2 regions of the Caproiciproducens sp. NJN-50 genome follow, and region 1 is predicted to be linked to the other one. Evidence: predicted binding sites of a transcription regulator. Region 1 holds the regulator's gene; the other holds the start of a gene.
The links. Region 1 encodes HrcA, which represses chaperone genes, less so after heat shock. Its sites were predicted from a motif close to TGTTAGCACTCNNNNNNNNNGAGTGCTAACA; they were not measured.
Positions count from the first base shown of each region.

Region 2: the regulator HrcA is predicted to act here: its motif matches at 2,191-2,221, upstream of htpG (molecular chaperone HtpG).

Region 1 is NZ_CP035283.1:3,216,021-3,220,581, forward strand. It holds gene dnaK (molecular chaperone DnaK) at 1-965, opposite strand, end outside; gene EQM14_RS15710 (nucleotide exchange factor GrpE) at 1,021-1,626, opposite strand; gene hrcA (heat-inducible transcriptional repressor HrcA) at 1,644-2,675, opposite strand; gene hemW (radical SAM family heme chaperone HemW) at 3,405-4,538, opposite strand; gene lepA (translation elongation factor 4) at 4,531-4,561, opposite strand, start outside.
Region 2 is NZ_CP035283.1:2,161,315-2,165,875, forward strand. It holds gene htpG (molecular chaperone HtpG) at 272-2,164, opposite strand; gene EQM14_RS10380 (cation diffusion facilitator family transporter) at 2,266-3,462, opposite strand; gene EQM14_RS10385 (magnesium transporter CorA family protein) at 3,538-4,461, opposite strand.

The DNA of each region.
Region 1 (4,561 bases):
TCCTGAACGGAAAGCATGCGGGTGGAACCGCCGACCAGCAATACCTTGCCGATGTCGTTCCAGGACAGGCCCGCGTCCGACAGAGCCTGTTTGACCGGGCCGACGGTCTTCTCCACCAGGTCGGCGGTCAGCTCGTCGAATTTCGCGCGGCTCAGGGTCATATCCAGATGCTTCGGGCCGTTTGCGTCCGCCGTGATGAACGGCAGATTGATGTTCGTCGAGGTCACGCCGGAAAGCTCGATCTTCGCCTTCTCCGCCGCGTCCTTCAGGCGCTGCATGGTCGCCTTGTCGCCCGAAAGATCGATGCCGGTCTCCCTTTTGAACTCGGAAACCATCCAGTCCATGACCCGCTTGTCGAAATCGTCGCCGCCCAGGCGGTTGTTGCCCGCCGTGGCGAGGACTTCCTGGACCCCGTCGCCCATTTCGATGATCGAAACGTCGAATGTGCCGCCGCCGAGGTCGTAGACCATGATCTTCTGTTCCTTATCCTTGTCGATGCCGTAGGAAAGCGCGGCCGCCGTCGGCTCGTTGATGATGCGCTTGACGTCCAGCCCGGCGATCTTGCCGGCGTCCTTGGTCGCCTGGCGCTGCGCGTCGGTAAAGTAGGCCGGAACCGTGATGACCGCCGAATGCACCGGCTCGCCGAGGTATCCTTCCGCGTCCGCCTTCAGCTTCTGGAGGATCATGGCGGAAATTTCCTGCGGGGTGTAATTCTTGCCGTCTATATTGACCTTGTAGTCGCTGCCCATTTCTCTTTTTATGGAACTGATGGTGCGGTCCGGATTCGTGATTGCCTGGCGCTTCGCCAGCTGGCCAACGATGCGCTCGCCCGTCTTTTTAAACGCCACGACGGACGGGGTGGTCCTTTCCCCTTCCGCGTTCGGGATGACGACCGGCTTGCCGCCCTCAATCACCGCAACGCAGGAATTGGTGGTGCCCAGATCGATGCCTATTGTTTTTGACATATTGATTAACCTCCAATACGTATCATTCAATAAAAATTATAATATATGAAAAAGGTTAGTTGGCCACCTGCACCATCGCATGCCGGATCACCCGGCCGCCAATCTGATACCCTTTTTGAAACACCTTGACCACCGAATTTTCTCCGCTTTTCGGGTCTTCCACATGGGAAATCGCGTTGTGCAGCTCCGGGTCGAAAGGCTCCCCTTCCTTCCCCATCTCCTTGACGCCCAGCTTGTCAAGGGCCGACTGCATTTGCTTCTGCACCAGCTCGACGCCCCTGCGCATATCCTCCGCGGTGCATTCTTTCTGCTCCAGCGCGCGGTCCAGGCTGTCCGCCACTGTCAGGATCTCCTGCACGGCGGCCGCGGTGGCGTCGTTATAAAGGGAAGCCTTCTCCCGCGCCGTGCGCTTGCGGTAGTTATCGTACTCCGCGGCCGTGCGGAGAAGCAGATCCTTCTGCTTTTCCACCTGCCGGTTCGCTTCCTCCAGCTTGCGCTGCAGTTCCGCTTCGGCATTTGCGGCAGCATCTTCCTTCGTCTCTTCCCGCGGCGCCGCCTGTTCCGAAGACTTCTCTTTCTCCGGGGTCGGTTCCTCCGCAGCCTCCGGTCCCTTTTCCAGGTCTTCGGCCTGTGTTTTCTCTTTCTTCTCTTTTTCCTCCAAAACTGGCGCCCCTTTCTTTATTCCAAGTCCATCAATTCCGTCAGCATTCTGCCGACCGAACCGGAGAGATATTCAATGCTGGACATGATCCTGCCGTAATTCATCCTCATCGGCCCGATGATGGCGATGGCCCCCGCGTCCCTGCCCCCGACGCTGTACCGGGAGACGATGACACTGGAATCGCGCAGCTCCGGGCGCCGGCTCTCTTCTCCGAGGATGACCCGGACGTTGTCCTTCGGCTGCGACAGCAGCCTGCAAAGGTCGTCGGGCCGGGAGAGGAAGTCCATGATGCGGCGCAGCTCCTCCTGCCCGAACTCCGGATAAAACAGAAGGTTGATTTCGCCGTTCAGGCAGATCTCCGACTGCATGGATTCCTGAGCCGCGTCCGCGACCGCCATCAGGGCGGAACTGATCATCATCGCCATATCGCCCATCGAGGCCGCCAGAGACTGGATATACGCCGGCGTGATGCTGGAAACCGGAATGCCGATCAGCTTTTCGTTCAGCATGCGGAAAAAGACCCGCAGGATTTCCGGCGTGATATCAAAATCGCAGTGAAACACACGGCTTTTCATCGTCCCGGCGGAAGTCATCAGGATCACCATTGCCGTGCGCCGGCTGGTCTGCACCAGCTGCACGGCGCGGATGACCGCGGATTCGCCGCTCGGCGTGGTCGAAACCGCCGCGAACTTCGTCATGGAAGCGAGCACCTTCGCGACGCCGTCCAGCAGCTTTTCCGGGTCATAGGCGCTCGGAAGGATCAGGCTGTCGATATACCGCTTTTCGTCGCCCGTCATGCCGGGCCGCTTCATCAGCCGGTCGATATAGACCCGGTACCCCTTTTCGGTCGGGACGCGCCCGGCGGAGGTGTGCGGCTGCTCAAGAAGCCCAAGTTCGCTCAGGTCGCTCATCTCATTCCGGACCGTCGCGGAAGAGACGTTGAAGTCAAGGGTCTCGCACAGGGACTTGGAACCCACGGGCTCTCCGGTCAGAATATACAAATCAATCACTGCGGCGAGTATTTTCTGCTGTCTCGGGGTCAGTTCCAATCCCTTTCCCTCCCGTTTCTCCGCTTTTAGCACTCCTCACTTTAGAGTGCTAACGTTCTGTAAATAGAGTACCATTAGTTTATCCCATTGTCAATATGTTAATTGTAAACTAATTATGAAATTCTGCGCCGCGGCTCAGGAATTTCCGGAACCGTAGCGCCGAAACCCTCTTTGTGCCGGCATTCCCGGAAGCTTTTATCGCCAAACCGGAGCCTTGCGGACGCAAAAGGCGTCCCGGCCGGCCCAAAGGGAGCAGCGTCACGCCGCAAACAGGTTCAGACTGTAAAAAATGGTTGAATTTTGAAGAAATCTGGATTATACTGATAGCAAGGCACAATAAAAAGTGCAAAGCGGGGACCGGGCGCGCCAACGCCCCGCCCCCTGCATATGGAGCGCACTCTCCATACACAACGGAATAACCGCGCAATGCTGGAAATATTATACTCCTTCCGTCTTTGCTTGTACAGGGGAAAAAACGGGGTAGGTTCCTGCTTTTCACGCGCGCCGGTGTATGGAATGGAACATTCCGGGACCGGCGCTTTTTTGTGCCCCGCGCAGAAGGACATCCGAGGCGTTCGGCGGCCGCGGATGAAACTGATCGCCGGCGGCACCCTCTCTCTTTTCCGGTGGGTCTGAGTGCAAAGCGTGAAAAGAAGCGGCAGTTCAACTTAGGAACGACAGCCCGGCATTTATGGAGAAGGGCCGCCAAAGGAACGGGCCGTTCGGGGATCATCCCGGACGGCCCGTTCCTTTTCCCTGTGGGGCATAGAGGATTCCCGCCGTCAGCGCGTTCGAGACCAGGAATCCGCGCGGAGTGAAACGGAAGCCATCTTCCGTGCAGACGGTCAGTCCGGCGGCCTCGTAGCGTTTCGCCGCCGATTTCATCCGCTCAGGAACCGGGTGCCCGAACCTTTTCAGGCAGCGCGCGTCGGTCAGGCCTTCGGCCAGGCGCAGCGCCAACATTGCGAACTCCTCAAATCCGCCTCCATCCCCCTCGGAAGCAGCCGGCTCGCCGCGCAGGAACGCGCCGATACTTCTTCGATTGGAATAGCGGCGTCCGTCCAGAAACGAATGCGCCGCTGGGCCGAAGCCCAGATATTCCTCGTCACGCCAGTATTTCAGATTGTGCCGGCTCTGAAATCCATTTTTCGCGAAATTCGAGATTTCATATTGACGAAATCCATGCCGCTCCAGCTCTTCGCAGGCGGAAAGATACAGGGAAGCCGCCCCGTCTTCGTCCGGCAGGCGCAGGCTTTCCCGGTTTTTGAAATAGGCCGTGCCCGGCTCCACTTTCAATAGATAAGCCGAAACATGGGACGCGCCCGCCCTCGCGCAGAATTCCGCCGAAGCGCGCAGGCTTTTTTCCGTCTGGCCCTGTACCGCCAGCATCAGGTCGAGCGAAAGATTCTCAAAGCCCGCGGACCGCGCCTCCGCAATGCATTTTTCCGCCTGTTCCGCCGTGTGCCGGCGGCCCAGCAGCCGCAGCTCCCCGTCGTCCGCCGACTGAAGCCCCAGCGACAGCCGGTTGACGCCCGCCGCACGGATCTCCCTGAAAAAACCGGACAGATCGTCCCCGGGATTTGCCTCCGCGGTGATTTCTGCCCGTTCCAGCCCGAACCCCCGCCGCGCGGCCTCCAGAATCCGGATGATCCGCCTCGCGCCGAGCAGGCTTGGCGTTCCGCCGCCGAAATAGAGCGTGTCCGCCTTCCGGCCCGTTCGTTCCGATTCGTATTTTATATCTTGTATAATACGATCAGTATATTCATTCATCCACTCTTCGGTGCCCCGGATGGAGTAGAAGTCGCAGTAAGGGCACTTGCCGTCGCAGAACGGAACATGAACATATAATCCGATGTCACTCATCCAATTTCAGCACGCTCATGAAC
Region 2 (4,561 bases), 1.1 Mb from region 1:
GGTTTTCGCTCGCGATATCCATATGCACATGCCCCCAATGTAAAATAAGCCCTGCGGCTATCAGCACAGCATTTTCCTGTATGTATTATAATAATACATAATTCGGTAAATTTCCACTCTTTTTTAGGGTTTTTCGTAATTATTTGTTCACAAACAAGCCGAAAACCATAGCCAGCCTCGCCAATCCATGCCCCCGCCTTCGAATGGGGCGGTCCCCCATTGTGAAAGCTGCAAAAAAAACCGGCTGTAAGCCGGTTTTTTCATAGGATGTTCAATCCGCCATCAGGCTGCAGATCTGGTTGGAAAATGCAACCGGGTCGTCGATCGGAGCGCCTTCGATCAACAGGGCCTGGGTATAAAGCAGGGACGCATAGGTCTTCAGTTTCTCCTTATCGGAGTCAAACAGCTTGACCAGCCTGTCAAAAACCGGGTGATTCGCGTTGATTTCCAATACGCGTTGAGCCTGCACTTTTTCTTTTTCCGCATTGGGCAGCGAGTTCAGCACCTTTTCCATCTCCATTGAAATCGCTCCGCTGGTGGACAGGCAGACAGGGTGGGACTTCAGCTTATTGGAAAGAACTACGGCCTTTACTTTGCCGTCAAGCGCGTCTTTCATGAAAGAAAGCAGATCCTTGTTTTCTTCAACTTTCTGAGCCGCCTCCTTTTTCTCCTCCTCTGTTTCCAGATCCAGGTCGTCCGCGGAAACGGATTTAAATTCCTTGTCCTGATATTTCTCAAGCACCCGCACGGCGAATTCATCGATCGGGTCGGTGAGATAAAGGATTTCATATCCTCGGTCTTTCACGGCTTCCGTCTGCGGGAGCAGCGCGGCCTTCTGTACCGATTCTCCGCAGACGTAATAAATATATTTCTGGTCTTCCTTCATGCGGGTGACATATTCGGCCAGAGTGGAATACTTCTCTCCCGCCGAGGTATGAAACAGCAAAAGGTCCTGCAAAGCATCCTTGTGCGTTCCAAAATCCTGGTACACCCCGTACTTCAGCTGCAGCCCAAAATTCTGAAAGAACTTCTCATAGTCTTCCCGCTCGTTTTTCAGCATGGATTCCAGTTCGGACTGGATTTTCTTTTCAACCCGGCCCGCTATGATTTTCAGCTGGCGGTCATGCTGCAGCATTTCCCTGGATATGTTCAGCGAAAGGTCCTGGGAATCGACCAGGCCCCGGACAAAACTGAAATAATCCGGCAGCAGGTCGGCGCATTTATCCATAATCATAACGCCGTTGGAGTAAAGCTGAAGTCCCTTCTCATATTCTTTCGTATAAAAATCGTATGGAGCGCGCGCCGGCAGATACATCAGCGCGTGAAAAGTGGCGGTGCCCTCGGTGTACATATGGATCACTCTGGCCGGGTCCTCGTAATCCGCGAACTTGTCCTTGTAAAACTGATTGTACTGTTCTTTCGTGATCTCGTTCTTATTCTTGCGCCAGATCGGGACCATGCTGTTGAGCGTTTCTTCTTCGGTGTAGCTCTCGTATTCGTCCTTGCTGCCTTCCTTTAAGCGGCTTTTCTCCACATTCATGCGGATCGGGTAGCGGATATAATCGGAATACTTTTTGATCAGATTCCGAAGCGTATAGGTATCCAGATACTCATTAAATTTTTCATCGTCGGTATCCGGCTTCAGGTCAAGAACGATATCCGTCCCAGAGGTTTCCCTCTGCTCGCAGGGCTCGACGGTATACCCTTCGGCGCCGCGGGACTCCCAGCGGTAGGTTTCTTCGCCGCCGAACGCCCGGCTTACAACACTCACGTGGTCGCTGACCATAAACGCGGAATAAAAGCCGACGCCGAACTGGCCGATGATTTCAATGTCCGGTTTGCTTTCGAACTCGTTCTTGAAATCAAGCGAACCGCTTTTGGCGATGGTCCCAAGATTGGTTTCCAGTTCCTCCTTTGTCATGCCGCAGCCATTGTCTGAAATCGCCAGCGTGCGTTTCTCCTTGTCCGGCAGAATGCGAATGACAAAGTCATCGCGGCTCAAGCCCGTGTTTTCCTCCGAGAGGGCTTTATAATAAAGCTTGTCGATGGCGTCGCTCGCATTGGAAATCAGCTCGCGCAGAAAAATTTCCTTGTGGGTATAAATGGAATGGATCATCAGGTCCAAAAGATGCTTGGATTCCGCCTGGAACGGTTTGATCGGCATTTTAGATCCCATCCTTTGCAAAAAAGAATTAGCACTCAATAAGCTCAAGTGCTAATTCCTATTTTATCCGATCCTTCTGAAAATTTCAAGAGGACAAATTGTTAAATTTTTGTATCGAAGTTCTGTCTCGCGGGAACATAGTCGTGGTCCACCGTGATCACCGGGTAACAGTTTCCCGGCAGATCCCTGACCTTTTGGGAAATAGCCTCGACCAGTTCCTCATCCTTCATTGGAAATTCAAAGGAAACACAAACGTCAAACACCAGATTTGCATGGGTCGGCCCCCAGACCACCCGGAAATCGTGCATCCCGATTTCCGGAGAAAGTTCCTCGAGCAGCTGCCTGACCTGGCCCTTCAGTTCATTGGTGCGCGGATCGTCCATCGCGACCGGATCCATGTGAATGACCAGATGAATGCCCTTTTTCTCCATAAAATCACGTTCGATATTGTCTATGATGTCATGACTGAGCAGAACGTCCCGTTCCGCGGGGACTTCACAGTGGACGGTTGCGAAACAGCGGCCCGGTCCATAGCTGTGGACATTCAGATCGTGAATTCCGAGAATCCCGTCGTAACTGTCGATGGTGTGGTAGATATCGTCCACCAGTTTCCGGTCCGGAGCCTCGCCGAGTAGCGGGTTGCTGGTTTCCCGAACCAGCTGAAAGCCAGTGAACATGATCATAACGGCGACGGCAAGACCCACATAGCCGTCCAGATTAAACCCGGTCAGCTTTGTAATCACGGTTCCTGCCAAAACAGCCGAAGTGGACAGAACATCATTCATGCTGTCGGCGGCAGCCGCGGAAACGGTCGCGGATGAGATCGCCTTTCCGATCTGACGGTAAAAAGCCCCCTGCCAGGCCTTCAGCAAAACGGAAACCACCAGCACCGCAATCACGAACAGACTGAATTTGGTCTGTTCCGGATGGAGTATTTTTTGAAAAGACGTTTGAGCAAACTGGAAGCCCGTGACAAACACGACAAGAGACACCATCAGGCCGCTGATATATTCGATTCTGGCATGCCCGTAGGGGTGGCCGGAATCGGCGGGTTTCGCGGCCATTTTGAATCCGACCAGCGTCACAATGGACGAGGCCGAATCGCTCAGGTTGTTGACCGCATCCGCCGTTACCGAGATGCTGTGGAACAAAACGCCCGCGGTGATCTTGCCGGAAAAGAGGAGCAGATTGGTCACGATGCCGACAATGCCGGAAAATTTTCCGTAGCTTTCCCGCACTTTTGTATTCTCAGTGTTCTGATAGTCCCTGACAAAAAGCCGTATCAACAGGCGTGTCATGTTTCCCCTTCTCCCTATGCCAAAAAGGGAACCGCTCGGCAGTCCCCTTAAAACACAGCATACAGTATATTATAATTATAACATTTTTTTCTTGTGAAGAATCCAATACGCAACCGCGATGCATCCAACCGAAACGGCAGCCGGAAACCAGAAGCTTGGAAACGGGATTCCCGTGACGTTCATGCCGTAGGCGCCCGTAATCACGGCCGGCACCGAAAACAGCAACGTGATGGATGCGAGGGCCTTCATGACGATGTTCAGATTATTGGAAATGACGGAGGCGAAAGCGTCCATGGTTCCCGACAGAATATTCAGATGAATGTTGGACATTTCAATTGCCTGCTTCACTTCGATCAGAACGTCTTCCAAAAGGTCCTGATCCTCGTCGTACAGCTTGATGACCCTGCCCCGCATGATCTTTTCCAGCGTGATTTCATTTCCTTTGAGCGACGAGGAAAAATAAACCAGGGATTTTTCAATATCAAGCAGCTGCAAAAGCTCGGAATTTTTCATCGACTCCCTCAGCTCCGTCTCGACGGTGTTGCTGATTTTATCGATCTGTTTTAAGTACTGAAGATAGCGGCTTGCGACGCGCAGCATGATGTGCAGCAGGAACCGGGTCTTCAGGTTGGTGCGCACCCCTTTGACAAGGCCTCGCGCAAATTCATCCACCACCGAATTGTCCCGTATGGAAACCGTGATCACATTTTTTTCGGTCAGGATCAGCCCCAGCGGCATCGTGGAATAGGCCAGGTGCTTTCCCTCCTGTTCCACAACGGGAATGTCGATGACAACCAGCGTGTTGTCGTCCTCGTTGTCAATGTGGGAGGACTCCTCTTCATCCATCGCGGCGCGGAAAAAATCCGGTTCAATTCCGAAGTCCGCAATCAGATCCTCGATTTCACGGTCGTCCGGAGCAACACAGTTGATCCAGCAGCCGGGCTCGCATGCCTCGATCTGCGTCATGCGTCCATCCACCGTTTTGTAATAGGACAGCATTGTGCTCATCTCCTCTATGAAATTTTCTTCGCGGTTTCCCCAAAGGGTCAGGATTCACAATGCCACCCCCTCTTTATGATCAAATCGTTTCCCTGTGTGC